DNA from 2 places in the Kribbella flavida DSM 17836 genome. Region 2 is predicted to be linked to the other one. Evidence: riboswitches for the same ligand, from Rfam matches in the RefSeq annotation. Region 2 holds a riboswitch; the other holds the start of a gene.
The links. A riboswitch is a leader RNA that binds a small molecule or an ion and turns the genes downstream of it on or off. The one in region 2 is predicted to bind S-adenosylmethionine.
Positions count from the first base shown of each region.

Region 1: linked by a shared signal. The riboswitch ahead of KFLA_RS14790 (aminotransferase class V-fold PLP-dependent enzyme) and the one ahead of thrC (threonine synthase) in region 2 are both predicted to bind S-adenosylmethionine.

Region 1 is NC_013729.1:3,169,594-3,184,502, forward strand. It holds gene KFLA_RS14765 (ribonuclease J) at 1-158, shown strand, start outside; gene KFLA_RS14770 (LacI family DNA-binding transcriptional regulator) at 181-1,209, shown strand; gene KFLA_RS14775 (fatty acid desaturase family protein) at 1,232-2,311, opposite strand; gene KFLA_RS14780 (alkaline phosphatase D family protein) at 2,595-4,115, shown strand; gene KFLA_RS14785 (prolyl oligopeptidase family serine peptidase) at 4,366-6,426, shown strand; gene KFLA_RS14790 (aminotransferase class V-fold PLP-dependent enzyme) at 6,512-7,876, opposite strand; SAM riboswitch class IV at 7,893-8,006, opposite strand; gene KFLA_RS14795 (DinB family protein) at 8,147-8,665, shown strand; gene KFLA_RS14800 (DUF4184 family protein) at 8,720-9,520, shown strand; gene KFLA_RS37945 (hypothetical protein) at 9,521-9,688, opposite strand; gene KFLA_RS14805 (hypothetical protein) at 9,688-10,422, opposite strand; gene KFLA_RS14810 (FtsK/SpoIIIE family DNA translocase) at 10,938-13,562, shown strand; gene KFLA_RS14815 (hypothetical protein) at 13,566-14,246, shown strand; gene KFLA_RS14820 (helix-turn-helix domain-containing protein) at 14,337-14,909, shown strand, end outside.
Region 2 is NC_013729.1:1,281,985-1,296,893, reverse strand. It holds gene KFLA_RS06090 (CGNR zinc finger domain-containing protein) at 1-133, opposite strand, end outside; gene KFLA_RS06085 (MFS transporter) at 186-1,637, shown strand; gene KFLA_RS06080 (cold-shock protein) at 1,719-1,919, shown strand; gene KFLA_RS06075 (MFS transporter) at 2,048-3,289, shown strand; gene KFLA_RS06070 (alcohol dehydrogenase catalytic domain-containing protein) at 3,276-4,298, opposite strand; gene KFLA_RS06065 (hypothetical protein) at 4,351-4,830, shown strand; gene KFLA_RS06060 (hypothetical protein) at 4,827-5,174, shown strand; gene KFLA_RS06055 (GNAT family N-acetyltransferase) at 5,221-5,631, shown strand; gene KFLA_RS06050 (ubiquitin-like small modifier protein 1) at 5,662-5,937, opposite strand; gene thrC (threonine synthase) at 5,934-7,202, opposite strand; SAM riboswitch class I at 7,213-7,354, opposite strand; gene KFLA_RS06040 (helix-turn-helix domain-containing protein) at 7,420-8,415, opposite strand; gene KFLA_RS06035 (cation:proton antiporter) at 8,571-9,815, opposite strand; gene KFLA_RS06030 (DNA-3-methyladenine glycosylase family protein) at 9,874-10,836, opposite strand; gene KFLA_RS06025 (hypothetical protein) at 10,887-11,336, shown strand; gene otsB (trehalose-phosphatase) at 11,348-12,187, opposite strand; gene KFLA_RS06015 (LytR C-terminal domain-containing protein) at 12,184-12,816, opposite strand; gene KFLA_RS06010 (DUF3263 domain-containing protein) at 12,827-13,138, opposite strand; gene KFLA_RS06005 (amidase) at 13,292-14,725, shown strand; gene KFLA_RS06000 (Gfo/Idh/MocA family protein) at 14,716-14,909, shown strand, end outside.

The sequences.
Region 1 (14,909 bases), 1.9 Mb from region 2:
TGAGGCCGAAGATCGAGGCGGAGATCGAGAAGGCGATCGGCAGCGGTGTGGACGACATGTACCAGCTGCAGCAGGTGATTCGCCGGGTGGTCGGCAAGTGGGTGAGCGATACTCACCGCAGACGCCCGATGATCATCCCGGTCGTCGTGGAGAGCTGACACAGTCGAAAGGGGTGGGCCTGTGAGTATCACTGGTGTCAACGGAGCCGGGCAGCGCCGGCCCACCATGAAAGAGGTCGCCGCCCGGGCTGGCGTCGCGCTGAAGACGGTGTCCCGGGTGGTCAACGAGGAGCCGAACGTCAGCCCGGAGCTGACCGCCAAGGTCCAGGCCGCGATCAAGGAGCTCAACTACACCCCGAACGAGAGCGCCCGGATGCTGCGCCGCGGCAAGACCGGCACGATCGCCGTGGTGATCCGCGACATCGGTGACCCGTTCTTCGCCTCGCTCGGCCGCGCGGTCGAGCTGTGGGCCCGGTCCAGCGGCTCGGTGGTGATGATCGGGCTGACCGACGAGGACCCCGAGCGCGAGCGGGACGTCTGCCTGGAGTTCGTCGCCCGGCGGCCGGACGCGCTGATCATGGCGCCGATCGGGGAGACCCAGGACTACCTCGCCCCGCACGTCGACGCCGGGATGGCGGTCGTCACGATCGACCGCCCGGCGCACGGGATCGAGGCGGACGCGGTGCTGGCCGACAACGCCGGTGGCATCGACCAGGCGATCGACCACCTGGTCCGCCAGGGACACCGCCGGATCGCCTACCTCGGCGACGACGAGCGGATCTTCACCGCCCGCGAACGCGTGGTCGCCTACCGCGCGGCGATGGCCCGGCACCGGATCGAGGTCGACGAGGACCTGGTCCACCTGTCCGAGCCGACCACCGAGGGCATCGGGATCACGCTGTCCGCCGTACTGGACCGCCCGGAGCCGGCGACCGCTCTGCTGTCGGCCAACAACATGACCACCGCCGAGGTACTGAGGGGCATGGCCGGCCGTCGTGACCGGGTCGCGCTGGTCTCCTTCGACGACCTGGCCCTCGGCGACCTGCTCAGCCCGGGCCTGACCGCGGTTGCTCAGTCGGCCGACGTGATGGCCCGGACCGCGATCCAGCTGATGACCGAGCGCCTGCCCGAACCGCACCGGCCGGGCCGGACCGTTCGCGTCCCGGTCAAGCTCACCATTCGCGGCTCAGGCGAGATCCCGCCTGCCTGAGCCGCTGCCGGTGGGCGTGCCCTCAGGCCCGGTACTGCGCGGTCAGCGGGCACTGGAAGGGGTCCCGGGCGCGCAGGCCGACGTTGTTCAGGTAGTCGGTGACGATCCGGTACGACTCGAACAGGCCGACCTCGGTGTACTTCACGCCGTGCTTGGCGCAGTACTCGCGGACGATCGGCTGGACCCGCCGCAGGTTCGGGCGGGGCATGCTCGGGAACAGGTGGTGCTCGATCTGGTAGTTCAGGCCGCCGAGCGCGAAGTCGACCAGCAGACCGCCGCGGATGTTGCGCGACATCAGCACCTGGCGGCGTAGGAAGTCGAGCTTCATCGTGGCCGGGACGAGCGGCATGCCCTTGTGGTTCGGGGCGAACGACGCGCCGAGGAAGACGCCGAACAGCGCCAGCTGGAGGCCGAGGAAGGCCGCGGCCTTGCCGGGCGGCAGCAGCAGGAACAGCGCGGCCACGTAACCGCCGAGCCGCGAGATGACCACCGCGGCCTCGATCCGCTCCATCCGGGTGGCGCCGCGCCGGAACTGGTGCTGCAGGCTCGACACGTGCAGGCTGATGCCTTCCAGCGTCAGCAGCGGGAAGAACAACCAGCCCTGCCGGTCGGTCAACCACTGCGCCGCGCTGCTGCGCCGTACGGCGTTGTCGGGGGTGAACGCGAGCACGCCGGGGCCGATGTCCGGGTCCTTGCCGACCTGGTTCGGCGCGTTGTGGTGCTTGCTGTGCTTCGAGCGCCACCAGGTGATGCTCATGCCGGCGATGCCGCCGGCCAGCACCCGCGCGGTCCAGTCGTTCCAGGCTGCGGAGTCGAAGATCTGCCGGTGCGCGCTGTCGTGGCTCAGGAAGGCGACCTGGGTCAGCACGAGCGCCAGCGCGGCCGCCATGAACAGCTGGAACCAGGAGTTGCCGAGCAGGACGAATCCGGTGACGATGCCGCCGAGCGAGGCGAGCACCAGACCGATCCGCGTCCAGTAGTAGGCGTACCGGCGGCGCAGCAGACCCAGGTCGCGCACGGTGTGCGACAGGTCCGTGTAGAGGCTGGCGAACTGCTGCTGCGGCCGCAGCGGGCCGACGTCGTCGGCAACGACTTGGGACACTGGTGAAACCCCATTCCGGGTAGTGCATCGGTCGATGCGCTACCGGGTCCAGGGCAGCGCCACGAGGAGTGGCCTTCTTCTTCAACGGAACCACGGGCACCGAGCACACGCAACTCATGGCTCGGCTGTGCAGAAGTTTGCGTATCCGTCCGGGACGTGGTGGATCCCCTTCGGACGTTGCCATCGTCGGTCCGCCACCAGCAGCGACCAGCTCGGGCTGAGTTGTCAGGCAGTTCGCCTCGACGTCACGCGGGCGTCATTCCCGAGGAGCACCTTCGGCAGCATGAACTTGAGCCGCCGCCAGCTCTTGGCCGCATCCACCGTCGCGGGCGCCTCGCTCGCGGTGCCCGGCGTCGCCGCCGCGGTGCCTTCCGTCGTCCGCCGTGACCGCCCGGGGCTTCCGTCCGGGCTGGCCAGCGGCGACGTGACCGCCAACTCCGCCGTGCTCTGGTCCCGGACCGACCGCCGCTCCCGGCTGGTCGTCGAGCTGACCAGCCACGGCCGGTTCGACCGGGCGATCCGGCTGCGCGGCCCGGTCACCGGGCCGGAGAACGACTTCACCGCGCAGCTGCCGCTGAAGGGGCTGCGGCCCGGGCAGCGCTACGACTACCGGGTGTCTTTCGAGGACGCGTACGGCCGGCGCGGCGAGAGCCGGACCGGGTCGTTCAACACGCCCGGCCGCAACCGCGGGGTCAGCTTCGTCTGGACCGGCGACACGGCCGGCCAGGGCTGGGGCATCAATCCCGACCTCGGCGGCATGATCGCCTACCGCGCGATGCACCGGACCAACCCCGACTTCTTCCTGCACTCCGGCGACAACATCTACGCCGACGGCCCGATCGAGGCCACGGTGTTGGTGGCCGACGGCACCGTCTGGAAGAACGTGGTGACCGAGGAGGTCGCGAAGGTCGCCGAGACGCTGGCGGAGTACCGCGGCCGGTACAAGTACAACCTGCTCGACCACAACGTGCGCGACCTGTACGCCGAGGTGCCGATCGTCAGCCAGTGGGACGACCACGAGACGGTGAACAACTGGTACCCGGGCGAGATCCTCACCGACCCCCGCTACACCGAGAAGTGGGTCGACGTGCTCGCGGCCCGGGCCCGGCAGGCGTTCGTCGAGTACCTCCCGATGCAGCGCCCGGGCGGCCGGGACCGGCTCTACCGCAAGGTCAGCCACGGTCCGCTGCTGGACGTCTTCTGCCTCGACATGCGCACCTACCGCGACGCCAACCCGGCGCCCGGGGTGGCCGGACCGGTCGCGATTCTCGGCGCCGAGCAGGCCGCCTGGCTGGTCCGCGAGGTGGCCGCCTCCAAGGCCGCCTGGAAGGTGATCGCCAGCGACATGCCGATCGGCGTGCTGGTGCCCGACGGCAGCGAGATCGAGGCGGTGGCCAACGGTCTGGCCGGCGCGCCCGGTGGACGGGAGCACGAGATCGCCTGGGTGCTCAGCCAGTTCAAGCGCCGCAAGGTCAAGAACACGATCTGGCTCACCGCGGACGTGCACTACTGCGCCGCGCACCACTACGACCCGGCCCGGGCGGCCTTCACCGACTTCGAGCCGTTCTGGGAGATCGTGGCCGGCCCGATCAACGCCGGCACCTTCGGCCCGAACGCGCTGGACCCGACGTTCGGCCCGAAGCTGGAGTTCGTCAAGGCCGCGGACTTCCCGAACCAGCCTCCGAGCGGTGGCAACCAGTTCTTCGGCCACGTCGCGATCGACCCGCGCACCGAGGTCTTCAGCGTCTCGCTGCGCGACCTGCACGGCACGGTGCTGTGGCGCAAGGACCTGCCGCCGCGCTGAACCACCTCAGGACGGCCCGTCCGACCCGGATCCCGGCGCCTGCGCGGGATGCCGCCCACCGGCGATCCGGATCGGACGGGACGGGCGCGCGCGAAGGCGGTCTGATCCCCCGCCACGGTTAGGTTGGCCCCATGACTGTACTGATGCCGCGCCTGCGGCACGGCGGGTCAAGGGGCTGGAACTCCCGCCCTTCCCTCGTCACTCCGGTCGCTGCGCTCCCTCCATTCCTCAGTGCAGGCCGGGAGGCCCCATGACCGTCGAGTACCCGCACAGCCGTCGTGGTGATGTCGTCGAGACGCTGCACGGACGCGAGATCGCCGATCCGTACCGCTGGCTGGAGGATCCGGATGCGCCGGAGACCATCGACTGGGTGACCCGGCAGAACGCGTTCACCGAGGCCGAGCTGGCGTCGTACCCGGAGCGGGCCTGGTTCCGGGCGACGATGAGCGCGATCCTGGCCCGGCCGCGGGCCGGCGTACCGGTGCGCAAGTCGGGTTGGTACTTCGTCGGCCGCAACGACGGCACCCAGGCCCAGGACGTCGTGTACGTCGCGGAGTCGTTGCCGGCCCTGCTCGACGGCGGCCGGGTGCTGATCGACCCGAACCAGCTGTCCGAGAGCGGCACCGACTCGCTCGGCGGCTTCACGGTCAGCCCGGACGGCAAGTACTTCGCCTACGCGATCAACGAGAGCGGCAGCGACTGGTTGACGTTCCGGCTGCTCGAGGTCGCGACCGGGGCCGCGGTGCACGATGTCGTTGCCGAGGCCAAGTTCTGCGAGGCGACCTGGCTGCCGGACTCGTCGTCGTTCCTGTACGTGCACTACCCGTCCGGCGGGCGCAGCGACGGCACGGAGACGAAGGCGCTCGGCGCCGGCGAGCTCAAGCTGCACCGGGTCGGCACGCCGCAGACCGAGGACGAGCTGGTGCTGCGGCTGGCCGGCAACGACCGGCTGCACTTCGACGTCGAGGTCACCGAGGACGACCGGTACGTCGTGCTGCACATCTTCCAGGGCACCGACCCGCGGACCCGGCTGTGGGTCTACCCGCTCCAGGACGGCGGTCTCGGCGAGCCGGTCAAGGTCATCGACGAGTTCGCCTACGCCGCCGAGTTCGTGCGGATGGCCGGGGACCGGCTGATCCTGCGCACCGACCGGGACGCGCCGCGCGGCCGGATCGTCAGCAGCGACCTGGACGCCACCTTCACCGACGTCGTCCCGCAGCGCGAGGCGACGCTGCTCGCGGTCAGCGGCACGGCGTCCGGCCTGGTCACGGTCTGTCTGGTCGACGCCCAGCCGGTGCTCACCCTGTACGACGTCGACGGCGGCAACACCCGCACCGTGGACGTGGGCGGCGGCGGACTTGTCGGGCTGAACGCGAGCCCTCACCAGGACGAGGTCTTTGTCGGGCTGTCCGCCACGACCGACCCGACCACGTCGTACGCCGTGTCCGCGTCGACCGGGTCCGTCCGGGCGCTGCCGGAGCTGGTGCCGGCCGGTGCGGCGTACACGGCTCCTGAGGTGACCGTGACCCGCCGGCTCGAACCGAGCCGCAAGGTGCCGTACTACGTGGTCAGCCGGGCCGACCTGCCGATCGACGAACCGCGACCGACGCTGCAGTACGGGTACGGCGGCTTCCGCGTCCCGATCTTCGCCGACTACAAGCCGGGCTGGCCCGGTTGGCTGGCTGCCGGGGGAGTGCTGGTGATCACCAACCTGCGCGGCGGCGGCGAGTACGGCAGCGACTGGCACGACGAGGGCCGGCTGAAGAACAAGCAGAACGTCTTCGACGACTTCATCGCCGTCGCTGAGCACCTGCGCGACACCGGCGTGACGACACCCGAGCAGCTGGCGATCCACGGCCGCAGCAACGGCGGTCTGCTCGTCGGTGCGGTGATGGCGCAGCGGCCCGAGCTGTTCGCGGTGGCTCTGCCCGGAGTGGGCGTGCTGGACATGCTGCGCTTCCACCTGTTCACCATCGGCGCCGGCTGGGCCTCGGACTACGGGCTGCCCGACGACCCGGACCAGTTCGAGGACCTGCTGGCCTACTCACCGCTGCACAACCTGCGCGACGGTACGGCGTACCCGGCGACGCTGGTGGTCACCGGGGACCACGACGACCGGGTGGTGCCGTTGCACAGCCACAAGTTCATCGCCGCGCTGCAGCACGCGCAGGCGGGCGATCGTCCGGTTCTGACCCGGGTCGAGGTCGACACCGGCCACGGCTTCGGCAAACCCGCCGCCATGGTCGCCTCGGAATGGGCCGACCTGCTGGCGTTCGCCGCTCACCACACAGGTCTGGATCCGGAGTTGTAGCTGCAGCACTCACCAACCCGTGGTGCCGACGGCCTTGCCGAGCGGTGGGTCGGCCGGTCTCAGCCGGTTGACGAGTGCTGGACGTTCACCAGATCTCGGGAGCGTCCAGGTCGCGCGGGTCGTCGCTCGGCTGACAACCGTGCGCCGACTCCTCGTACTGCGAACGCGGGCCCTGCGTGGCCAGCGTGCGGATCGCACCGACCAGGCGGTCGACGTGCTCGCGGGTGGTCCCGAGTCCCAGGCTCGCGCGGACCGCGGTGCCGTGCTCGGGGGAGTCCTGCAGCAGGTGGCCGACCAGCGGGTGCGCGCAGAACTTCCCGTCCCGCACCCCGATCCCGTACTCCGCCGACAGCGCCGCCGAGACCAGTGTCGAGCTGATGCCCCGGACCGTGAAGCAGACCGTGCCCACGCGGTCGGCCTCGGCGCCGAAGAGCGAGTAGGTGGTCACCTCGGGGATCTGCGCCAGACCGGTCCGAAGCCGGGCGAGCAGACTGCGCTCGTGCTGCTCGATCGCGTCACGGTGCCGGCTCACCGCGGCGCAGGCGGCGGCCAGGGCGATCGCGCCGATGACGTTGGGGGAGCCGCCCTCGTGCCGGGCCGGGCCTTCGTTCCAGACCGTGGTGCCGGCCCCGACCGCCGCGGTCGCGCCGCCGCCGTACAGGTAGGGGTCGGCCGCGTCGAGCCAGTCCGCCCGGCCGATCAGCGCGCCCGCACCGTACGGGGCGTAGAGCTTGTGGCCGGACAGCGCCACCCAGTCGACGTCCAGGGCCGCGATGTCGACCGGCCGGTGCGGAGCGAGCTGGGCGGCGTCCAGACAGGTGCGGGCGCCGTGGGCCCGGGCGACGGCGGCGAGCTCGGCGATCGGGAAGATTTCGCCGGTCACGTTCGACGCACCGGCGACGACAACGAGCCGCGGGCCTTCCGGTGCCTGGCGCAACGCGTCGGCGACAGCGGTCACCGCGCCGGTGCCGGAGGTCGGGGCCGCGAGCCGGATGGTGCGCTCGGCCGGCCAGGGCAGCAGCGCCGCGTGGTGCTCGGACTCGAACACGATCACTGTCGCGTCGGCCGGGACCGCGCGGGCGAGCAGGTTGAGGGCGTCGGTGGTCTGCCGGGTGAAGATCACCTGGTCGTCCTCCCGGGCGCCGACGAAGCCGTGCACCTCGCGGCGGGCCCGCTCGTACCACTGGGTGGTGATCCGGGACGCGTAGCCGTTGCCGCGGTGCACCGACGCGTACGACGGCAGGGCGACCTCGACGGCGCGCCGCACCGACTCCAGGCACGGGGCACTCGCGCCGTGGTCGAAGTTGGCGTAGTCGGTGACCCGGCCGTCGGCCAGCGGGACCAGCAGGTCCGCGCCGACGGTGGCAGGGATGCTGCCGGTGGTGAGCCGTGCGACGGTCGGTCGCGCGGCGGTCGTGGTGGCCGGCTCGAGGATGGAGAGGATCGACATGCTGCTGCTCCCGGGAAGTCCGCACTTGCCGAACGGGGTGTCCGCACGGCCTGGTCCTCACCCGGGGCACCCCACCGCGGAGGAGGGTTGCCGTCCAGCTAGCCGGGGCTTGTCGCTGGCTCTCATGACCTGCCGGAGACGGTAGCCAACGGACTGCTGGGTGCGCCAGCAGCCATCTCGTATTATGAGATAAGCGGCTATATGTTGAGATAACGAGCGCGGCGGCAGAACTCGGATGACGCCTGGGCGGTGGTGGTGCACGATGCTGCGATGACTTGGACCGCACCCGCCGTCGAGCGGCCGGCCGGCTCGCTGGTGGCACCCGAACGCGAGCTACTGGCCGGCTACCTGGACTTCTACCGGACGACGCTGCTGCACAAGTGCGCCGGCTTGACCGCCGAGCAGCTCGCCGAGCGTCCGTCCCCGCCGTCGAACCTGTCCCTGCTCGGCCTGATCCGGCACGCGCGCAAGGTCGAGCGGATCTGGTTCCGGATCCACTTCGCCGCCGGCCCACCGGCCGAGCCGGTCTTCGCGCCCGAGCTCGGCAAGGACGCGGACTTCGAGCTGATCGACGCGGCGAGCGCGCAGGCGGAGTACGAGGCGCTGGTCGAGGAGTGGAAGCTGTCCGACGCAGCCGCCGCGGGCCGGTCGCTCGACGACCGCTTCACGTTCAAGGGCCAGGAGTCGACGCTGCGGATGATCTACGTGCACCTGATCGGCGAGTACGCCAGGCATTGCGGACACGCCGACCTGGTCCGCGAGCAACTGGACGGCGTCACCGGCGCCTGACGCGCGCTGCGGCCGACCTCGCCGGTCGGTCGGGACATCGCCTAGTCTGCGCCTGTGCCCTTCCCGCTGGCCCATCCGGCCGCCGTCCTGCCCTTCGTACGGCGGCCCTTCGTGGCCTCGGCGCTGGTCGCCGGGGCGCTCGCCCCGGACCTGCTCTACCTGGATCCGCTGTACGACCTGGCGACCCGGCAGATTCACGGCAGCTTCACCCTGACCCTCACCCACCAGTTCACTTCGGCGCTGTGGCTGAACCCGCTGCTCGCCTTGCTGGCCCTGGTCGTCTTCCACTGGGTCCTGAAGCGCCCGCTCGTGGCCCTGGCGCCGCCGTCTCTCGCCGGCCGGCTGAAGCCATCCGGCCGGCGACCCACCGCGAACTACTTGCTCTGGGCAGCGATCTCCCTCGTCATCGGCGGATTCACGCACGTCCTGTGGGACTCGTTCACGCACTACGACGGCTACTTCGTTCGCCAGTGGGGCTTCCTCACCGCAAACCTCACCCCGACCTGGGACGTCAACCGGGTGCTGCAGTACCTGAGCAGCATCGGCGGGATCCTGCTCATCGTCCTCTGGCTCTACCGCTGGTGGCAGCGCACAACGCCGGAGCCCGTGGACCCTGAGCGCTACCTTTCACCACCCGCCCGGTACGCCGTGCTGGCCGCGGCGGCTGTCGCCGGCCTGGCCGGCGCGATCGTCACCGTGGTCCGTACGGCCCAGGAAGACGATGCGCGCGTCGGCGAAGCGGTCCTTCGGTTGAGCCTGACCGGCCTCGGCACGGGCGCCGCCGCGGCACTCGCGATGTACGTCGTCGGCTGGCACGTGTTCCGGCGCCGCCGACAACCGGTCACCGCCGTCTGATCACACCCTGGCGCCGAGCAGTCGGACGTCGAACCGGCGGTGCTCGGCGAGCGGCGTGGCCAGTTCGCACGCCCCGGTGGAGATCGTGCAGCGGATGATCGCGGCCCTGGTGTTCTCGCCCGTGTCGGCCACCATCAGCAGATGGTCGTCGTCCTCGGCCATCGCCATCACGAACTCGGCCCCGACCCACTGACGGCGTACGGCTCCGCCGGTCGCGTCGAGGGCGGCGGTGCGCGGCTCGGCTCCACCGGCGCGGAAGTCCTCGCTCGCGACGACGGTCCGGTCGGGTGAAGCCGTCGAGCGAGTACTCGCAGGTGCGGAAGCGACGCTTGCCGGTGGCAAGGTCCGTCAGCGCACTGCAGAAGGTCTGCGCCGCACCGCTGATGCTGTCGACGGCCGCGGTCCCGGCCGTGTTCAGCTTGAAGGCTGCGCACCGTCTTCAGCGCCGTGACCTCGCCGGTCTTCGAGTTCCAGACGTAGGCGGTCTGCGAAGCCGGATAATCGTTGCCCTCAGCACGGAAATGGACCCGGTCGCCGCGGACGCCGAGCACGGTCGTGTGGCCGTACTCCGCGCGCCGCAAGGTCCGTCGTGGCTCGGTGCCGGTCGACTCGATCCAGGAGATGGCGCTGTCCGCGGCGACGGCGTACGCGGCGAGGTCGTCCTCGGGGGAGGTGACCAGACTGGTGACCCCGGCGACGCGCTCGGGGCGGAAGGCTGCCGAGTGCGGGTCGAGCTGCGCGAGCTCGGTTGCCGTTTCGCCCTTCGACAGCACGACCAGCAGGCCGCCGCCGAAGCGGACGGCGTTCTCGATCCGCTGCCGGCCGGGGATGGTCACGTCGGGCCCGGTGCCGCCGCGAACGGTCCGGCCGGCGAGATAGGCCAGCTGGGGCGCGCGGCCCATGGGGAGCCGGGCCGGCTCGAGCTCGACCGTGGTCGGCAGGGAGGCCGGACTGCTCGGACGTGTCGCGGCAGCGGTCGTCGGGACGGCGTGCCACTCGTCGGGACCGGCGTGCCGATCTGAGTCTTCGCCGAGGATGGTCCCGGCGAGGCCGAACCGGTCAGCGGCGCCGCTGAGAACCCGCCTTGCTGCGGCACCTGCCGAGCGGCCAGCACCGCTCCGGTGATCACCGCGGCCACCGTGACGCCGACGATGGGTGCGGCGGTCCGGCGGTTCCACCCTCCACCGCGGCCCAGCCGGCCCCGTGTGTTCCCCACACTCGGCGGTCCTCTCCGTCACGTCGGCGCAGTCCTGTACTCGGATGCTCGGCGCCGCCGACTGGTTCGCCGTCCGGACCGATCTTCGCCTGCGGACGGGTCCGGAGATCCGGCGGCTGCTGCTGTGACGGGACGGAAGGGGCGGCGTGACCGGCGTGTGACACGTGTGACTGCAGTGGTCCTCGGGGTAGCCTGCTGATCATGGCGACCCGCACGTCTTCCCCGGCGCGGGCGCAGAAGTCGGCAGCCAATCGCCCGAGCTCGGCGCGATCGGCCGCCGGTGGACGCTCCCGTCCGTCTGGCGCCCAGAAGCGTGGGCAGAGCGCGAAGCGCGGTGGCAGCACCGCTGCGCGGACCAGCACGCCCAAAACCGGCGGGGGAGCGGGTCCCTTCGCGGCCGCCATGCTCGCCCTCGGGCGCGGCCTGATCAAACTGTGGCTCGGGTTCGCCCACCTGCTCGGCGGCATCGTGCGCGGCGTCGGCAACGGCGCCCGCGACCTCGATCCCGCGCACCGCCGCGACGGCGCCGGACTGTCCCTGATCGGGCTGGCCGTGATCGTCGCGGCCGCGATCTGGTGGGACCTGCCGGGCGCGGTCGGCAACGGCCTCCGCACGGTGGTCAGCGGCAGCGTCGGCATGCTCGGCTGGGCCGTGCCGCTGATGCTGCTCTTCATCGCCCTGCGCACCCTGCGCCACCCGGACCGCAACGGCCCGGCCGGGCGCCAGGTGATCGGCTGGACGTCGATCTCGCTCGGCATTCTCGGCCTGGTCCACATCGCGCACGGCATCCCGCGGCCCAACGACCCGGCCGACGCCCCGCTGCAGGACGCCGGCGGTGCGGTCGGGTACGTCGTCTCCTCGCTGATGTCGGACCTGCTCACCCAGTACGTCGCCGCGCCGCTGCTGGTGCTGCTCGCGGTCTTCGGTGCGCTGGTCGTCACCGGCACCCCGATCTACGCGATCCCGCTGCGGGTGCGCGCCGCGTTCGACGTACTGCTCGGGCGGACCGAGCTCCCCGCGGACGCCCCGTCGGTCGCGGCCGCCTCGGACGACACCGTCCGGCTGACCCGCAAGGAGCGCCGGGCCAAGGCCGCGCTCGACGAGGACGGCGAGCCGACCGTCAAGCCGTACGACTCGCCGGTGCTGGAAGGCCGGGAGCTCGGCAAACGCGGGCGCAAGGCCAAGCCGCCGGTCGACGAGGAGCCGTACGACCTCGACGCCGACGCGGAGAGCAACGCGGCCGCCGCGGTGGCCGGTGCCGCCAGCCCGGTGGTCAAGCCGAGCAAGCCGGAGTCCGCTCCCGAACCGCCGCCGCACACGCCGCTGCCGCAGCGGGTCGAGCAGCTCAGCCTGTCCGGCGACATCACCTACACGCTGCCCGACGGCCAGATCCTGAAGCCGGGTTCGGTGCACAAGGCCCGGACCAAGGCCTCCGACGCGGTTGTCGACCGGCTGACCGAGGTGTTCGACCAGTTCGGCATCGACGCCCAGGTCACCGGCTACACCCGCGGCCCGACGGTGACGCGGTACGAGGTCGAGCTCGGCTCGGCGGTGAAGGTCGAGAAGGTCACCGCGCTCAGCAAGAACATCGCCTACGCGGTGGCGTCGGCCGACGTCCGGATCCTGTCGCCGATCCCGGGCAAGTCCGCGATCGGCATCGAGATCCCGAACGTCGACAAGGAGATCGTCAGCCTCGGCGACGTGATCCGGTCGGCGACCGCCCGCAACGACCACCACCCGATGGTGGCCGGGCTCGGCAAGGACGTCGAGGGCGGCTTCGTGGTCGCGAACATGGCGAAGATGCCGCACCTGCTGGTCGCCGGCGCGACCGGCTCCGGCAAGTCGTCGTTCGTGAACTCGCTGATCACCTCGGTGCTGATGCGGGCCACCCCGGACGAGGTCCGGATGATCCTCGTCGACCCCAAGCGGGTCGAGCTGAACAACTACGAGGGCATCCCGCACCTGATCACCCCGATCATCACCAACGCGAAGAAGGCCGCCGAGGCGCTGCAGTGGGTCGTGCGCGAGATGGACATGCGCTACGACGACCTGGCGGCGTTCGGCTTCCGGCACGTCGACGACTTCAACAAGGCCGTCCGGGGCGGCAAGGTGAAGCCACCGCCGGGCAGCGAGCGGGTGCTCACGCCGTACCCGTACCTGCTGGTGATCGTCGACGAGCTGGCCGACCTGATGATGGTCGCCCCGCGCGACGTCGAGGACTCGATCGTCCGGATCACCCAGCTGGCCCGGGCGGCGGGCATCCACCTGGTGCTGGCGACCCAGCGGCCGTCGGTGGACGTGGTCACCGGTCTGATCAAGGCGAACGTGCCGTCCCGCCTCGCCTTCGCCACCTCCTCGCTGGCCGACAGCCGGGTCATCCTGGACCAGCCCGGCGCGGAGAAGCTGGTCGGTCAGGGCGACGGCCTCTTCCTGCCGATGGGCGCGAGCAAGCCGATGCGGATCCAGGGCTCCTGGGTCACCGAGAGCGAGATCCGCGCGGTGGTCGAGCACTGCAAGGAGCAGCTGCAGCCGACGTACCGCGAGGACGTCACCGCTGTGGCCGGTCCGAGCAAGGACCTGGACGACGAGATCGGCGACGACCTCGACCTGGTCGTGCAGGCCGCCGAGCTGATCGTGTCCACCCAGTTCGGTTCCACGTCGATGCTGCAACGCAAGCTCCGGGTCGGCTTCGCCAAGGCGGGCCGGCTGATGGACATCCTGGAGAGCCGGGGAGTGGTCGGGCCGAGCGAGGGCTCCAAGGCCCGCGACGTCCTGGTCAAACCGGACGACCTAGAGGACTTCGTCGCCACCCTGCGAGGAGAGTGAGCCGTGACGGCCCATACGACCATGCCCCGCGGCCAGTTCGAGCCCGGACGCTTCGAGACGACCCAGCACGACGCCACCCGGCGCGGCACCGGCGCCGGGCAGCACCCCGCCGGTTCGTACGAGGCGGCGCAGTTCGACCCGGCGGAGTACGAGGGCGACCCCGGCCCGGGGACGAGCGAGTTCACCGTCCGCGCCTCGCAGAAGGTGCACGGCGGCCTGGCCGTCGGCGCCGCGCTGGTCGCGATCGGGTTCGCGGTGACCGGATCGACCAGCTCGACCGGCGTCCTGCGCTGGGTCGCGGCGCTCGGCTTCGGCGCGCTCGCCGTGGTCTGCGCCCGGGCCCTCACGGTCGGGGACATGCTGGTCGCCGACCGGGTCGGGATCCGGCTGCGGATCGGCGACGAGTGGATCGGCACCCGCTGGGAGGAGATCGAGCAAGTCACCGTGCTGCGCCGCCGGCACCCGCTGGACGACGGCCGGATCGCGCTGCACCTGCTCGACCCCGGACCGGTGCTGGCCGACCTGCCCGCCGCGACGCGCAGGACGACTGACGCCAATCGTCGGCTCACCGGGACCTCACTCGCGGTACCGTTCGGATTGACGGCACGGCCGTCGAACGGGGAAGTGGTACAGACACTGCACATGCTGGCCGACGCCAGATGTCCGGTCAGGGAACAGCTCTGACCTTGCCGTGACCCCGTCGAGCCAGAACCGTTGACTGTGAAGTCGACGGCTCTGCACACGCAACCGGGACGGTGGAGAGGCGGTGGGGACGTGAGCATCGGCAGCGAGCTCACCGCGGCCCGCGAACGCGCGGGCCTGTCGATCGAGCAGTTGAGTGCCGCGACCCGGATCAGGTCGGGCCTGCTGCTCGCGATGGAGGCCGACGACTTCACCCGGTGCGGCGGTGCCTTCTACGCCCGCGGCCACCTCCGGGCGATCGCGCGGGCGGTCAAGGTCGATCCGGCGCCGCTGCTGGCACAGTTCGACGAGACGCAGCCACCGGTGGAGGAGGGCCACCGCCACCGCGAGGACCTGCCCGAGTTGCACAAAAGCCGGCTGTACGCGGTGCGCCCGCGCTGGGCGGTCGTCGTCGGCGCGGTCCTGGTCGGACTGATGGGCTGGGGCATGGTGCGCCTGTTCACCGTGCCGAATGACGTCGAGGCCAGCGCCACCGCGACCACGGCGACGCCGGTGGTCACCACGCCGGCTCCCAAGCCGGTCGGGGCGAAGCCACCGGTGAAGCCGGCCGCCACCCCTGCCGGGCCGTCCACGCCCAGCAGGCTCGTCGTGACGCTGAAAGCGGCGAACGGCGGCACGTACGTGACGTTGCGGAACTTCTTCGGC
Region 2 (14,909 bases):
CCGCGAGGTGGTCGAAGCGCCGCGGTCCGAGCGGGTCGTCCACCGTGTTGGCGAAGTCGAGCGCGAGATCACCGCCGACGATGGCGAGCTCGGGAATACCGTCCGGCAGCGGGGCCGCCTGCACTGTTTCCATCAAAATCGACTTTACCAGTTTGACGGTGGAGTGATCGGGCACTGTTTCCAGTATGCACGCTTTGACCGGTAACAAGACGCGAGCTGGGCAGGGGTCCGGGGTCACGGCCGGGCTGGCGGTGCTCTGCGTCGCCCAGTTCGTCGTGGTGCTGGACGTGACCATCGTGACGACCGCGCTTCCGGTCCTGGGTGCCGACCTCGGCTTCGCCGCGGCCCGGCTGTCCTGGGTGATCACGGCCTACACCGTCGTCCTGGCGGGCCTGCTCGTCCTGGGCGGGCGGGTCGCGGACCTCGTCGGCGCGGCGCGGATGTTCCGCGTCGGGCTCGCGCTGTTCTCGGTGGCATCACTGGCTTGCGCACTGGCCTGGTCACCGGACGCGTTGATCGGCGCCCGGATCGCGCAGGGCGCGGGAGCCGCGTTGCTGTCGCCGGCGGCGCTCGCGGCGCTGACGGATCTGGTGCCACCCGCACAACGCCGTACGGCGCTGGGCTGGTGGACCGCCGCGGCAGCCGGTGGAGGCGCGAGCGGCTGGGTGCTCGGCGGCCTGATCACGGAGTACGCCGGGTGGCGCTGGGTGTTCGCGGTCAACGTGCCGATCGGCGTGATCGCGTACTTGGTCAGCCTGCGAGCTGTTCGGACCCGGGCTCGCGAGGACCGTGCGGCAACGACGCTGGACCTGCCGGGCGCGGTCCTGGCGACGACCGGGATCGCGGCCGCGGCGCTGGGACTCACCTGGCTGGCCGAGGCTCCGACACAGTGGCACGGCTGGGCTTCCGTGGTGATGGCGGCCGCCCTGCTCGGCTTGTTCGTGCGGACCGAGCGACGGGTCCGCGAACCGCTCGTCCCCGGCTCCCTGCTCCGTACGCCGGGAGTGGTCGCGGGCAATCTCACCGCTGCCGCGCTGACGGCGTCGACCACGCCGGCGATGTTCACCGTGACGCTGTACGTGCAGGAGACCCTGCGTCTCTCCCCGGCGAAGGGGGCACTGCTTTTTCCCGCCTTGAACCTCGCCGTCATCGGCGGATCGCTGGTCGGCCCGGTCGGCCTGCGGCGATTCTCGGTCCGGTCGATCCTGTTCGGCGGGTTCGGGCTGGTGGTGGCCGGGATCGGGCTGCTGTTCGCACTGCCGCCGCGCGGGCTTCCGGTCGTGCTGCTGGTCGGGGCCTTGCTGCTGATGGGCTTCGGCCTGGGCTGCGCGTCGGTCGCGTCGACCACCGTCGGTACGGCGCACGTCCGGCCGGGTGAGCGCGGCATCGCCGGCGGAGTGCTCAACTCGTCCGCCCAGCTCGGCACCGCGCTGGGGCTGGCCGTCGCGTCACCGCTGATCGCCTCGGCCGCACCGATGACCGGGTACCGTCTCGGCTTCGCCGTCGCTGCCGTCATCGCCGCCTCGGGCCTGCTCGCCGCGCTCACCACCCCGGCCGGCCCGAGCACCGCCGACGCCGCGGAACCGGCCGAGGCGGCGGACGCGCCCGGCCGAACCTCCCCCGGCCGGCTCGGCTAGGCTTGCAGACCGCCCGGTCGGTGAACCGGGCACCCGAGGGGTCCGAGTGAGCGGATCCCGTTGCAGGTCACGGGAGTACTGATGGTGCGCGGCACCGTGAAGTGGTTCAACGCCGACAAGGGCTACGGCTTTCTGGCCGTCGAGGGTCAGGACGACGTGTTCGTCCACTGGAGCAAGATCGTCTCCGACGGCTACAAGACGCTCGAGGACGGCCAGCAGGTCGAGTTCGAGGTTGTCGACGGCCCCAAGGGCCGGGAGGCCGACGCGGTCACCCCGATCTGATCCGAGCCGCCTCGGGGCGGGCACGGTTGCCACGCCGTACGAACTCCGGTAACGTGCCCCACCCCTAGCGACGCCTCAGGAGCCAGTGGGTGGGGGTTCACAACCCACCGAGTTCCTTGGAGGCCTTCGTGCTTCGGCATCGTGATTTCCGCCTGTTGCTGGCCGGTCAGACGACCAGTCAGCTGGGCGCCCAGGTGAGCGGGGTCGCCATCCCCCTGCTCGCCGTTCTCACCTTGGACGCCTCACCCCTGCAGCTGGGGCTGCTCGGCGCGTCCAGCACCCTGGCGTTCGCCGTCATCGGCCTGCCGGCCGGTGCCTGGGTCGACCGGTTCCGGCGGCGGCCGCTGCTGGTCGGCTCCGACCTGACCAGATGCGTGCTGTTGGCAACCATTCCGCTGGCGGCGCTGACCGGCACGCTGACCATGACGCAGCTGATCGTCGTCAGCCTGCTCACCGGCGTGGCCCGGGTCTTCTTCGACGTGGGCTACCAGAGCTACCTGCCGGCCGTGGTCGGCAAGGGCCAGGTCCTGGCCGGGAACTCCGCCCTGGAAGCGATCCGCGCGTCCGGCCAGGTGGTCGGTCCCGGGCTCGGCGGCTGGCTGGTCGCGATCGCGGGCGCGGCGAACGTCATCGCGGTCCAGGCGGTCACCTTCGCCGTCTCGGCCGCCTGCCTGCTCGGCATCCGGACGGCGGAACCGGCTCCGCGGCGTACGGAGGGGTCGCTGCGTGAGCAGATCCGCGCAGGGCTGACCTTCGTGCTGCGGACCCGGGTGCTGCGGTCGCTGGTGCTGTCCAGTGCCCTCGGCAACTTCGCGTTCGCGCTGGCGTCGGCGGTGACGATGATCTTCCTGGTCCGTGAGCTCGGGCTGTCGCCGACGCTGGTCGGGCTGGTCTTCGCGGGTGCGTCGCTGACGGTGGTCCTGGGTGCGTCGATCACGCCGCGGCTGGCCCGCCGGTTCGGTTCGGCGCGCATCATCTGGCTCGCGCCCGCGGTGATGGGTCCGTTCGGTCTGCTCGCTCCGCTGGCTCAGCCGGAGTGGTCGGTGGAACTGGTCGTGGCGCTGGTGCTGGTCGGTTCGGCGACCGGCGAGCTCGGCCAGATCATCTACGCGATCACGTCGGTGAGCCTGCGGCAGCGGCTGTGCCCGGACGAGTTGCTCGGCCGGGTCAACGCCACCACCCGGTTCGCGATCATGGCGCTGTTCCCGCTCGGCGCGCTGCTCGGCGGCGTACTGGGTGAGTACGTCGGCCTGCGGGCCACGCTGGTGGTCGCGCTTGGCCTGATCGCGGTCTCGCCGCTGCCGGCCTGGCTGGCGCTGCGCGGGATCCGCGAGGTCGAAGAGGTTCCGAGCTGGGTCAGGGCCGGATAACCGTCACACCGGCAGGAGTCCCGGCCGTCAGCGCGTCCAAGGCGGCCGGGACCTCGTCGAGCGAGATCGTCCGGGCGATCAGGTCGGCCGGCTTCAGTACGCCGGACGCGACCAGCTCGAGCATCTCCGGATAGGCGTGGGCAGCCATCCCGTGGCTCCCCAGCCATTCCAGCTCCTGGCCGATCAGCCGCGACACGTCGAGCTGCACGCCGGCCGGCAGCAGACCGACCTGCAGGTGCCGCCCGCGCGGCCGCAACGCGAGCAGGGCCTGCTGGACGATCTCGTTGGACCCGAGGGCGTCCATCGTCACCTGCGCCCCGCCACCGGTCAGCTCGCGGATCTCCTCGACTGCCCGCGGACCCGCCTGCACGGTCGCGGCCGCGCCGTACGCCCGCGCCAGTTCGAGCGCGCCGGGATTCGTGTCGACCGCGATCACCCGGGCGTCCAGCGCGGCGGCGATCATCACCGCGGACAGCCCGACACCGCCGCACCCGAACACCACGACGTCCTCGCCCGCCACCACCTTGCCGACCTGCCGCACCGCCCGGAACGAGGTCGCGAACCTGCACCCCAGCCCCGCCGCCGTCTCGAACTCCAGCTCGTCCGGCAGCCGAACCAGGTTCACCTCGGCAAACGGCACCGCGACGTACTCCGCGAACGAACCCCAGTAGTTGAACCCCGGCTGCAGCTGGTTCGGGCAGACCTGGTGGTTGCCCGCGAGGCACTGCTCGCACGTCCCACACGCACAGATGAACGGCGTCGTCACCCGGTCCCCGACCTGCCACCCGGTGACGCCGTCGCCCACCTCCGCGATCGTCCCGGCCAACTCGTGCCCCGGCACATGCGGCAACACGATGTCCGAGTCGTGCCCCTGCCACCCGTGCCAGTCACTCCGGCACAACCCGGTCGCCTGGACCCGCACGACCACCCCACCCACAGGCACCCCCGGCCGCCCCACCTCCCGAACCTCCGGCACCACCCCGAACCGCTCCACCACCACAGCCCGCATCCCGCCATCTTTCCACGTTGTGCGCGCAGGACTTCTGAACTACCTTTGAAATATGGCGGAGCAACCTGAAGTGACCTTCTCGGACCTGCTGCAGCGTCCCAGCGAGACCGTGGACAAACTGAAGGCGGGCCGGAGCCGTTCACTGCGGGTCCACCGCCGCGGGGCGGAGGACGACCTGATCCTGACCACAGCGGCCCGAGCCAGCCAGGACAGTCAACTGCTCGGCGTGGCCACGCGCCTGCTGCGGGCCGTCATGAACAACCCCGTCATTCGCTCGCAGTACCTGCTGGACCTGCTGCCGCAGGTGTTCCCGTGGACCCGGTTCCTGACCGTCGACGACCAGGTGGAGTTCGCGCAGGAACTGATCGACGTGATGGACGCCAGCGCCGAACTGGACTCACCCGCCGCAGTGCTCGCACTCATCGCCCAGTGGCGGCACACCGCTGAGATCTACGCCGATCCCGAACTGCTGGCCGCCCTCCGATCGGAGGCTGTCGACGACTTCGGTCCGGTCTCCCGGCCGGTCGAGTGAGCCCCGGCAAGCGCGGCGACCGGGTCGCACCACCGGCGGAGCCCGGTCACTGGGAGCTGCGGTTCGCCTCTTCCGACGCCGGCAAGGGCTGGGAAGAGCTCTGTCGCCAGGCACCCGGCAACACCCTGCGGGCATGGGAGGCCATCCGCTCGGAGCCGCAGCCGTTTCCGCAGACCGACCGCCACCACCGCCTCAAAGGCAAACTGCTGGCGACGGTGAACGGCCTCGAACAATGGCAGTACGAGGTCACCGGCGCCGGCCGCATCTGGTATCTCGTCGACCCGGCCAAGAAGACCGTCTGGATCCGCCATGCCGCCACCGGCCACCCGAAAGCCACGGACTGACGAACTCCGGCATTGGTACGCTCCGCACGTGTTCCGGGAAGCAAGTGTGGCTGACTTCGACGGTGTGCTGCGGCTGTACGGGCAGTTGCATCCGCAGGATCCGGTGCTGCGGGACCGGACTGTGTTCGACGAGATCGTGCGGTCGCGCTGGCTCCGGTTGTTCGTGCTGGACAAGGACGGCGAGATCGTCGCGACGACCTACCTGAACGTGATCCCGAACCTGACGCGGGCGGCGGCGCCGTACGCGGTGATCGAGAACGTCGTGGTCGACGAGACCCACCGGGGTACGGGCCTGGGCAAGGAGATCATGGCCGGCACGTTGCAGGCCGCCTGGGACGCGGGCTGCTACAAGGCCATGCTGATGACCGGCTCACGGCGCGAGTCCACCCACGCCTTCTACCGCTCCTGCGGCTTCCGAGCCGACGTCAAGACCGCGTACCACGCCCGCCCCGCCTGAGCCCGCACCCCGGATCGGCAGTGCGGGGTGTCAGCCGCCCGCGACGGCCGGGATGATGGAGACCTGGCCGCCGTCCTTGATGGTGGTCTGCAGGCCTTCGGCGAAGCGGACGTCGTCGTTGTCGACGTAGACGTTGACGAAGCGGCGCAGTTCGCCGGAGTCGTCCAGGACGCGACCCTTGATGCCGGGGTACGACGCGTCGAGCGACTCCAGCACCTCGTTCAGGGTCCCGCCCTCGACGGAGACCTCGGAGGCGCCCTGGGTGTAGGGGCGCAGGATGGTGGGGACGCGGACGCTGACGCTCACTGCAGACCTGCCTTCACGAAGGCGTCGTAGGACGCGGGAATGGTCACCTTCGGGCCGACCCGGTCGGCCACGGCGTCGAGCGTCTTCAGCCCGTCGCCGGAGTTGATGATCACGGTCTCGGCCTCGGGGTCGAGCTGGCCGGTCTCGACCAGCTTCTTCAGCGTCGCGACGGTCACCCCGCCCGCGGTCTCGGTGAAGATGCCCTCGGTCCGGGCCAGCAGCTGGATGCCCTCGACGACCTCGTCGTCGCTGACGTCGGCGATCACGCCGCCGGTGCGCCGGGCGACGTCGAGCACGTACGGGCCGTCGGCGGGGTTGCCGATCGCCAGCGACTTCGCGATGGTGTCCGGCTTGACCGGCTTGACCACGTCGTGGCCGTCGCGGAAGGCCTGGGCGACCGGTGAGCACCCGGTCGCCTGCGCGCCGTACACCTTGTAGTCGGTGGCGTCGACCAGCCCGAGCTTGCCGAGCTCGGTGAAGCCCTTGTCGATCTTGGTGAGCTGCGAGCCGGACGCGACCGGGATGACGATCTGCTGCGGCAGCCGCCAGCCGAGCTGCTCGGCGATCTCGTAGCCGAGCGTCTTGGAGCCCTCGGAGTAGTACGGGCGGACGTTGACGTTGACGAACGCCCAGCCCTCCTCCTCGCCGGCGATCTCGGAGGCGAGCTTGTTCACGTCGTCGTAGTTGCCCTCGACGGCGACCAGGGTTCCGCCGTACACGGCGGTGGTGATGATCTTGGGACGCTCGAGGTCCTGCGGGATGAACACGACCGAGCGGATGCCGGCCCGGGCGGCGGCCGCGGCGACGGCGTTGGCCAGGTTGCCGGTCGACGGGCAGGCGAAGACCTTCAGGCCGAGCTCGCGGGTGGCGCTCAGCGCGGACGCGACCACGCGGTCCTTGAACGAGTGCGTCGGGTTGCCCGAGTCGTCCTTCACCCACAGCTTGCGCAGGCCCAGCTCGCGGGCGAGGTTGCCGGCGTCGATCAGCCGGGTGTAGCCGGGCTCGGTGTTCGGGAAGCTGGCCACGTCGACCGGGACGGGCAGCAGCGGCTGGTAGCGCCAGATGTTCTTCGGACCGGCCTCGATCTGCTCACGGGTGATGGTCGGGAACTCGTACCCGACCTCGAGCGGACCGAAGCACTCCATACAGGCGTAGAACGGACCGAGCGGCGACTTCGCCCCGCAGGCCCGGCAGCTCAGGTGGGTGCCGTTGCCGAAGGCCCCTTCGCGGATGGTGTGCGTCGAACCGGTGACGGTCTGGCTCATGGAGGTTCCCTCCTCATCTTCCCCGGGCGCCGGATCTCGGCGTGGGACGGATTTGGCACCGTTCCGCCGCGAGCGGCCCCAGGACGGGGCCTCCACGGGGAGGGTTGCCGGGACTTCAACGGGCCGTATCCCTCAGTCCCTCTGGATGAGCAGGTCCGAGGTTACCCAATCGGGTCCATATTGTGTCTCGCGTTCTCAGCATTCGAGACGTCGGATCTCATCCCGTCCGGCCCTCCCGGAACGCCCGCCGGTACGCCGACGGCGACGTCCGCAGGCTTTTGGCGAAGTGGTGCCGAAACGTCACCGGGGTGGCGAACCCGGCCGCCAGCGCGATCTCCTCGACCGGCGCGTCTCCGCTCTCCAGCATCGCCAGCGCGGCCTGGATCCGCTGGGCGATCAGCCACTTCGCCGGGGTCGTCCCGGTGGCCTTCACGAAGTGCCGCAGGTACGTCCGCGGCGACAACCCGGCCTCCCGCGCCAGGTCCGGTACGCCGATCGGCTCGGCCAGGTGCTCCAGCGCCCAGCCGAGACTCCGGGCGACCGGCGCGTCGACGGGATCGGGCGGCATCGGGGCCTCGATGTACTGCGCCTGGCCGCCGGAGCGGTACGGCTGGATCACCAGGCGGCGCGCCACGGCGTTCGCGACCGCGGCGCCGAGATCCTTGCGGACCAGGTGCAGGGCCAGATCCAGCCCGGCCGCGCAGCCCGCGCTGGTCAGCACGTCCCCCTCGTCGGTGTAGAGCGGCTCGGGGTCGACGTCGACCGCCGGGAAGCGCTCGCGCAGCAGGTCGGCGTACCGCCAGTGGGTGGTCGCGCGGCGGCCGTCGAGCAGGCCGGCCGCGGCCAGGGCGAAGGCGCCGGAGCAGATCGAGACGATCCGGGCGCCGCGGGCGTGCGCGCCCCGAAGGGCCTCGATGAGCTGCGCAGACGTCGGCGCCGTCGGGTCGGCGACGCTCGGGACGACGACGGTGTCGGCAGCGGCGAAGGCGTCCAGGCCGTGTGGCGTGCTCAGCGTCGCGCCGCCCAGCACCCGGATCGGGTCGGGCGTCTCGGTGCAGACCTTCAGCTCGTACCAGGGCTGGTCGATGTCCGGCCAGACCAGGCCGAACACCTCGATCACGATGCCGGCCTCGAACGCCGTCATGCCGTCGTAGGCGAGCACGGACACCGTGGGGGCACCCTCCCTCGGGACACCTTCCGTGACCAGTGGCATGTCGAAATCTTAGCGATAGGGGTCTGCTGTGCCACTTCTGCGCGCGAGCGGTGGTACCGACGATGGAGGCATGTTCGAGAAGCTGAAGGACTTCGCCGCCGGGATCCACGCCGCCGCAGCCGTCCGGCACGGCGTCGAACCGCCGCAGCGGGCGCTCAGGCGTTCTCGCGACGGCGTTCGAGCAGCCGCATCATCGGAGTCGCCGCGACGCCGTGCAGAACGACGCTCAGCACGACCGTGAACCCCACCGTCGCCCACAGCCAGGGCAGGTCGTCGGCGAAGTCCGTGCCGGCGTACGCGAGGTAGTAGATCGAGCCGACGCCGCGCACTCCGAAGGCGGCTGTCACCCAGCGTTCGGAACGGCGCATCTCCGTCCGCTGCACGCTCAGCCAGGCGGTCAGCGGGCGGAGAACCAGAATCAGCGCCGCGCCGATCAGGACGCCGGTCAGGTCCAGCGGTTTGAGCAGGCCGCCGGTGATCGCCACCCCGAGCAGCAGCAGGATGCCCCAGGTCAGGATGTGCTCGAGCTGCTCGATGAAGCTGTGCAGCTCCTCGTGGAAGTCGTGCCCGCGCTCGGCCGACCGCAGCGCCAGCGCGGCGACGAACACGGCGAGGAACCCGTAGCCGTGCAGCACCTCGGCCAGGCCGTAGACGCCGAGCGTCATCGCCAGGGCCAGCACCGGCTCACGGGAGTCGGCCAGCCGAAGGCTCGGCAGCGGCGCCGAGAACGCCATCCGCCCGAGCAGCCGGCCCGCCACCGCGCCGACGACCACGCCGATCACCGTCTTGCCCACCAGGTCCCAGGCCACCCACTCCAGGGCCCAGTCTCCGACGGCGCCCTTGGTCGCGACGAACACCGCCAGATAGACCAGGGGGAAGGCCATGCCGTCGTTCAGGCCGGCCTCGGACGTCAGCGCGAACCGGACCTCGTCGTCCTCCTCCGGCTCGGCGCCCTCGCCGGTGGTCGGGCCCTGGACCTGGACGTCGGCGGCCAGCACGGGGTCGGTCGGCGCGAGCACCGCGGCCACCAGCAGGGCGACGCCCGGAGCGAGGCCCAGCAGCCAGCCGAGTCCGGCGACCGCCGCGACGCAGGCGGGCATCGCGACGAACAGCAGCCGCCAGGTGACCGCCCAGCGCCGCCAGCCGATCGGCCGGTCGATCGCCAGGCCGACACCCATCAACGCGATCAGGATGGTGAGCTCGGCCAAGCGCTCGGTCAGCTTCGGTTCGGCGAGCGGGCTCAACTGCCCGCGGTCGACGACGAAACCGAGCAGCAGCCCGGCCCCGAGGAAGGCGATCGGCGCCGAGATCGCATAGCGCTTGAGCAGCCGTGGCAACACGGCACCGAGCAACAGGGCGAGCCCCGCAACCAGATAGAGGCCGTCCCCGTCAATTTGCATGGTGGAGACCTAGTGCCCAGTTGGCGCGGCCCAATCCGCACCGGACTTGTGCAGAACCTCACCGCAGGCGGTGCGTCGCCCCTGGAGTGTGGGTGGGCAGGGCCTTGCGCGGCCCGTACCGCGGGTGGCCGGGGCCGGCCAGCTCGAGCAGGCGCTGCACGCGGAAGCGGTGGCCTCGGTACGGCTCGATGAGCTCGGCGGTGCCGTCGTCGTCCAGCTCCTCGCCGGTCAGCGCGTAGGACACGTTGCGGGAGACGTGGTAGTCGGCGAAGGAGAACGCATCGGCGTCTCCATGAGCCCGCTGCCGGACCTCTGCCGCCGTCCACACCCCGACACCGGGCAAGGAGCGCAGCCGGCGCTCGACCTCGGCCGAGTCGGTCAGCTCGAGCGTGCGCTCCAGCGCCTTCGCCCGCGTCGCGGCGGTGATCACCACCCGGGACCGGCGCCCCTCCACCCCGGCCCGCAGCCACTGCCAGGACGGGATCAGCCGCCACTCCTCCGGAGCCGGCGGCACCATCAGCACCCGCCCGTCGGGAGCAGCCGGGCCGGGCGCCGGTTCGCCGTACTCGCGCAGCAGCAGGCGCCAGGCGCGGAACGCCTCCTTGCCGGTGACAACCTGCTCGATCCCGGCCGCGGCCATCGCCTCGAACACCGCGCGCGTCCGCGGCACCCGGAAGTGTGGGAAGCGCCGGGCCGCGTCGACCAACGGCTGATGCTCCGGCCGAGGCTCGAACCCCTCCCAGCTGTCGGCCTCACCGAGCAGCTCGGGCACGCCGTCCAGGGCCCAGGCAGCACCCGGCCCCCACGCCTCGGCCTCCACCTCAGCCACCGCGGAGTACGGCGTGAGGCGCAGCAGCACCGGCCCGTCGGGAGTGCGGGTGGCTCGCCAGACCGTCCGTCGCCCAGGCTCCAGCACGTACGCCGGGTCGCCCGGCCCCTTGCGCAGGCCGCCGATCACCATGTGGGGATCCACCGGCCGTCCGGGCCGCCAGCGTCGTACCACCGAACTCACGGCACCCATCCTGACGCATGCCGCCGACAGAACCACCGGGAGCAGAGCAAACTTGGGTCATGACGGTCTGGCAGACACTGAAGCTGGTGGGCAACGTCATCAACCTGTCCACGGTCGCCGGAGCGCTGGTCGGGCTGATCGGCCGGGCGCGGTTCAGCCGCGGGCCACGGGGGCTGTTCTACGCCACCGGCTACAAGCTGCGCTTCCCCGTGGCCGGTGCGTTCACGATCGGCAACCTGGTGCTGACCAAGCACGACCGGGCCTACCTGGACGCCCGGCCGATCCTGGTCCGGCACGAGGAGCGGCATTCCTGGCAGTACTTCTGCCTGGTCGGCCTGCCGCTGCTCCCCCTGTACTGCGTGGGCGCTGCCTGGTCCTGGCTGCGCACCGGCTGTCCGGCGTCGCGCAACCCGTTCGAGCGCCTCGCCGACCTCGCGGACGGCAACTACGTCGAGCACCCGGTCCAGCCGTTCGGCCGAACGCTCCAGCAGACCTTCCGGCGCCGCTGACTACCGACTGGTCAGCGGGTCCGGGCCGCGATGGCGTCGGCCAGCGCGGTCAGCACGGTCACGACGCCCGCGGGATCGTCCACCACGATGTCGCCGGCCTCGATCAGCTCGGTCGCACCGGAGGACCGCGCCGCCACCAGTACGGCGTACAGGCCGTCGGCGCGAAGCGCGTCGAGGGCGCGGAAAGCCGCGAGGTCGCCGAGGTCGTCACCGGCGTACAGGACCGAGCGGGCTCCGGTGGACTCGACCAGGCGGCGCAGCGCGACACCCTTGTCGATGCCGGGCGGTCGCAGCTCGAGCACCAGGTTGCCCGGCTCGAGGCGCAGCTCCAGTGACTCGGCCAGCTCGGTCAGCGGCGCACGCAGAGTCTCCAGCGCGCCGGACGGATCAGCCAGTCGGCGGGTGTGAACCGCCAGCGAGCTCTCCTTGTCCTCCACGAACGCATCCGGCACGCCGGCTGCCTGCAGCACCGCCGGCAACTGCTCCCGGGCGACACCGACTCCACTGGGCACCGGGTCACTCGTGACCGAGCCCGTCGCCGCCTCCCAGCGCTCCAGCCCGTAGTGCCCGAGGACGACGAGGCTTCCGAGCCCGGGGTGACCTGTCACGCCGGACAGCTCCGTGGCGACCAGCGCCGGGCGGCCGGTCACGATCGCTACCTGACTCACGCTGCGGGCCAGCCTGGCCAGCGCGTCCAGGGCTCCGTCGGCCGCGCGGGACATCGCCGGGTCCTCGACCAGCGGGGAGAGAGCACCGTCGAAGTCGGAGGCGATCACCGCCCCGGCCGGATCGGCGACGATGGCTTCCCAGCCCTGCCGGCCAGCCTCGGTCACCAGTACCGGGGTGCTCATCCCGCGTAGTCCGCGGTCAGGATGACGGTGAGCCGGTCCTTCTTCATGTTGTCCAGCGCGTCCTTGATCCGGGCCACGCCGAGGTCCTGGGCCAGCTGGGCCGCCTCGGTCTGCATTCCGGCCGGGTAGTACACGGTGCTGGTGGCCACCTTGCCGCGCCAGTTGTCGGCGCCGGACACGCTCCAGCCGGCCTGGCGGGCGCGATTGCCGACGGACTGCGCGAGGCCCTTGCGGGTGGTGTTGTTGTAGATCTCGACCGCCGGCCGCTGCGAAGGCGGCACGCTGACGCTGGACGTCGGCTGCTCGGTCGGCTCGGTGCCGGCCGGATCCGTCGGCGTGCTGGTCGGGGTGTCCGCCGGCTCGCTCGGGGTGGTCTCGGTCGGCATCGGCTCGGTCGGCGTCCGGCTCGGTGTCGGCTCGACGGTCGGCTTCGTGCTGGGCGCGGCGGTCGGCTTGCCGGCGGGGGTGGTGGCCGGGGCGCTCGGTGTCTGCGCGGCCGGCTTGGCGTCGTCGGCGACGCTGTCGCTGCCCCGGGTCCCGAACAGCACCAGCAGGCCACCGACGACGGCAACCACGGCGACCACGGCCACCAGGGACGAGAGGACCTGCCCCCGTTCGTCCTTACGCATCACGGTGATCTCAGACCTCGATGCCCAGGCGGCGGGCCGAGCGGGCCCGCTGACGGGCGGCGCGCAGGCGGCGCAGCCGCTTGACCAGCAGCGGGTCGTGGGCGAGGGCCTCCGGCCGGTCGATCAGCGCGTTGAGGACCTGGTAGTAGCGGGTCGCGGACATCTGGAACTGGTCCCGGATCGCCTGCTCCTTGGCCCCGGCGTACTTCCACCAGTGCCGCTCGAAACCGAGGATCGCGCCGTCCCGCTCCGAGAGCCCGGCAACGGCCGGCTGCGCCGCGTCGGCGCCGTCGGCCGACGAGCTCGCGTTCGCGCTGTCCACTGCTGACTCCCGTGCGGTCGGTGATCGTCCGTCCGCGCTCCACTCTACGGTCGAACCACAGCGATGTCATTCACCGCGCAACAAACCCGCCGTGTCGCGAGCAGGCCCCGCGCGCCCCGGCCGGCTCGCGTCAACTCTGGCAGGATCGAGGCTGTGAGCTCAACTCGGCAGGGCCTCGGCGACGTGTCGCCGGGCCCGCGACCCGCCCTCGTCTCGGTCGAAGAGCTGCAGGCCAGGATCCAGGAGGTCGATCCTCTGGTCCGGGCCGTCTGCACGCCCAACCCGGCCGCGGCCAGCGATGCCGCGCGCCTGGACACCGAGCGGGCCGACGGGCGCGTCCGGGGTCCGCTGCACGGCGTCCCGGTGCTGGTCAAGGACAACATCGACACCGCCGACCTGCCGACCACCGCGGGCTCGCTGGCGCTGGCCGACCAGCCGCCGCCCCCGGACGACGCCCCGCTGGTCCGCCGGCTGCGCGCGGCGGGCTGCGTGATCCTGGGCAAGACGAACCTGAGCGAGTGGGCCAACTTCCGCGGCTACACCTCGACGTCCGGCTGGAGCGCGTACGGCGGCCTGACCCGCAACCCGTACGCCCTGAACCGGTCCGCGGGCGGCTCGTCCAGCGGGTCCGGCGCGGCGGTCGCGGCCGGTCTGGCCGACTTCGCGATCGGCACCGAGACCAACGGCTCGATCGTCTGCCCGGCCGCCCTCAACGGCGTGGTCGGGCTGAAGCCCACCGTCGGGCTGGTTCCGCAGCAGGGCATCATCCCGATCTCGCACTCGCAGGACACGGCCGGCCCGATGACCCGCACGGTCGCCCAGTCCGCGGCGCTGCTGACCGTGCTGACCGGCGGCGGTACCGACTACCTGGAGCACTGCCGCGGCGAGGACCTCAGCGACGTCCGGATCGGCGTACCGCGGGGGTCGCTGTGGGGCTACTCGACCGGGCTGGACCAGGCCACCGAGCGTGCGTTGGAGCTGCTCAGCCGGTGCGGGGCGACGCTGGTCGATCACCTGTCACTGCCGACGCCGGCCGACGACGACCAGCTGCAGGTGCCGCTGCACGAGTTGAAGGTCGGTCTCGCGGCGTACCTGGCGACTCGCAAGGAGGGTGCTCCGCGCACTCTCGAGGACCTGATCGCGTTCAACCGCGAGCACGCCGACGAGGAGCTGACCTGGTTCGGGCAGGAGCTGTTCGAGCGGGCCGAGGCGACCGAAGGCCTGGACTCGCCGGTCTACGTCGCGGCCCGGCTGTCTGCCTTGCGGTCCGGCCGTGACGGCATCGACGACCTGCTGCGCGACAACCAGCTCGACGCCCTGGTCGCGCCCGCGTACTCACCGGCCTGGACGATCGACCTGGTCAACGGCGACCACGTGCTCGGCAGTTCGTCCTCGCACGCCGCGCTGGCGGGCTACCCGCTGATCTCGGTGCCGTCCGGGATGGTGGCCGGACTGCCGGTGGGCGTTGTCTTCAGCGGCACCGGCGGAAGTGACGCCACCCTCATTCGCTTGGCGCACGCCCTGGAAACCGCGAGAATCGCAGCCGACGGCCCGTTCCCGACCCCGGAGTTCAGACAGTGGGTATAGACCAGGTCCGCTGGGGCGTAGTTGCTACCGGCAACATCTCGACGTCGTTCACCAAGGACCTCGGGCTGCTCGACGACGCCGTGGTGACCGCGGTCGCGTCCCGGTCGCTGGACAGCGCGAACGCGTTCGGCGACACGTTCGGCATCGAGCACCGCTACGACGACCACCGCCGGCTGATCGACTC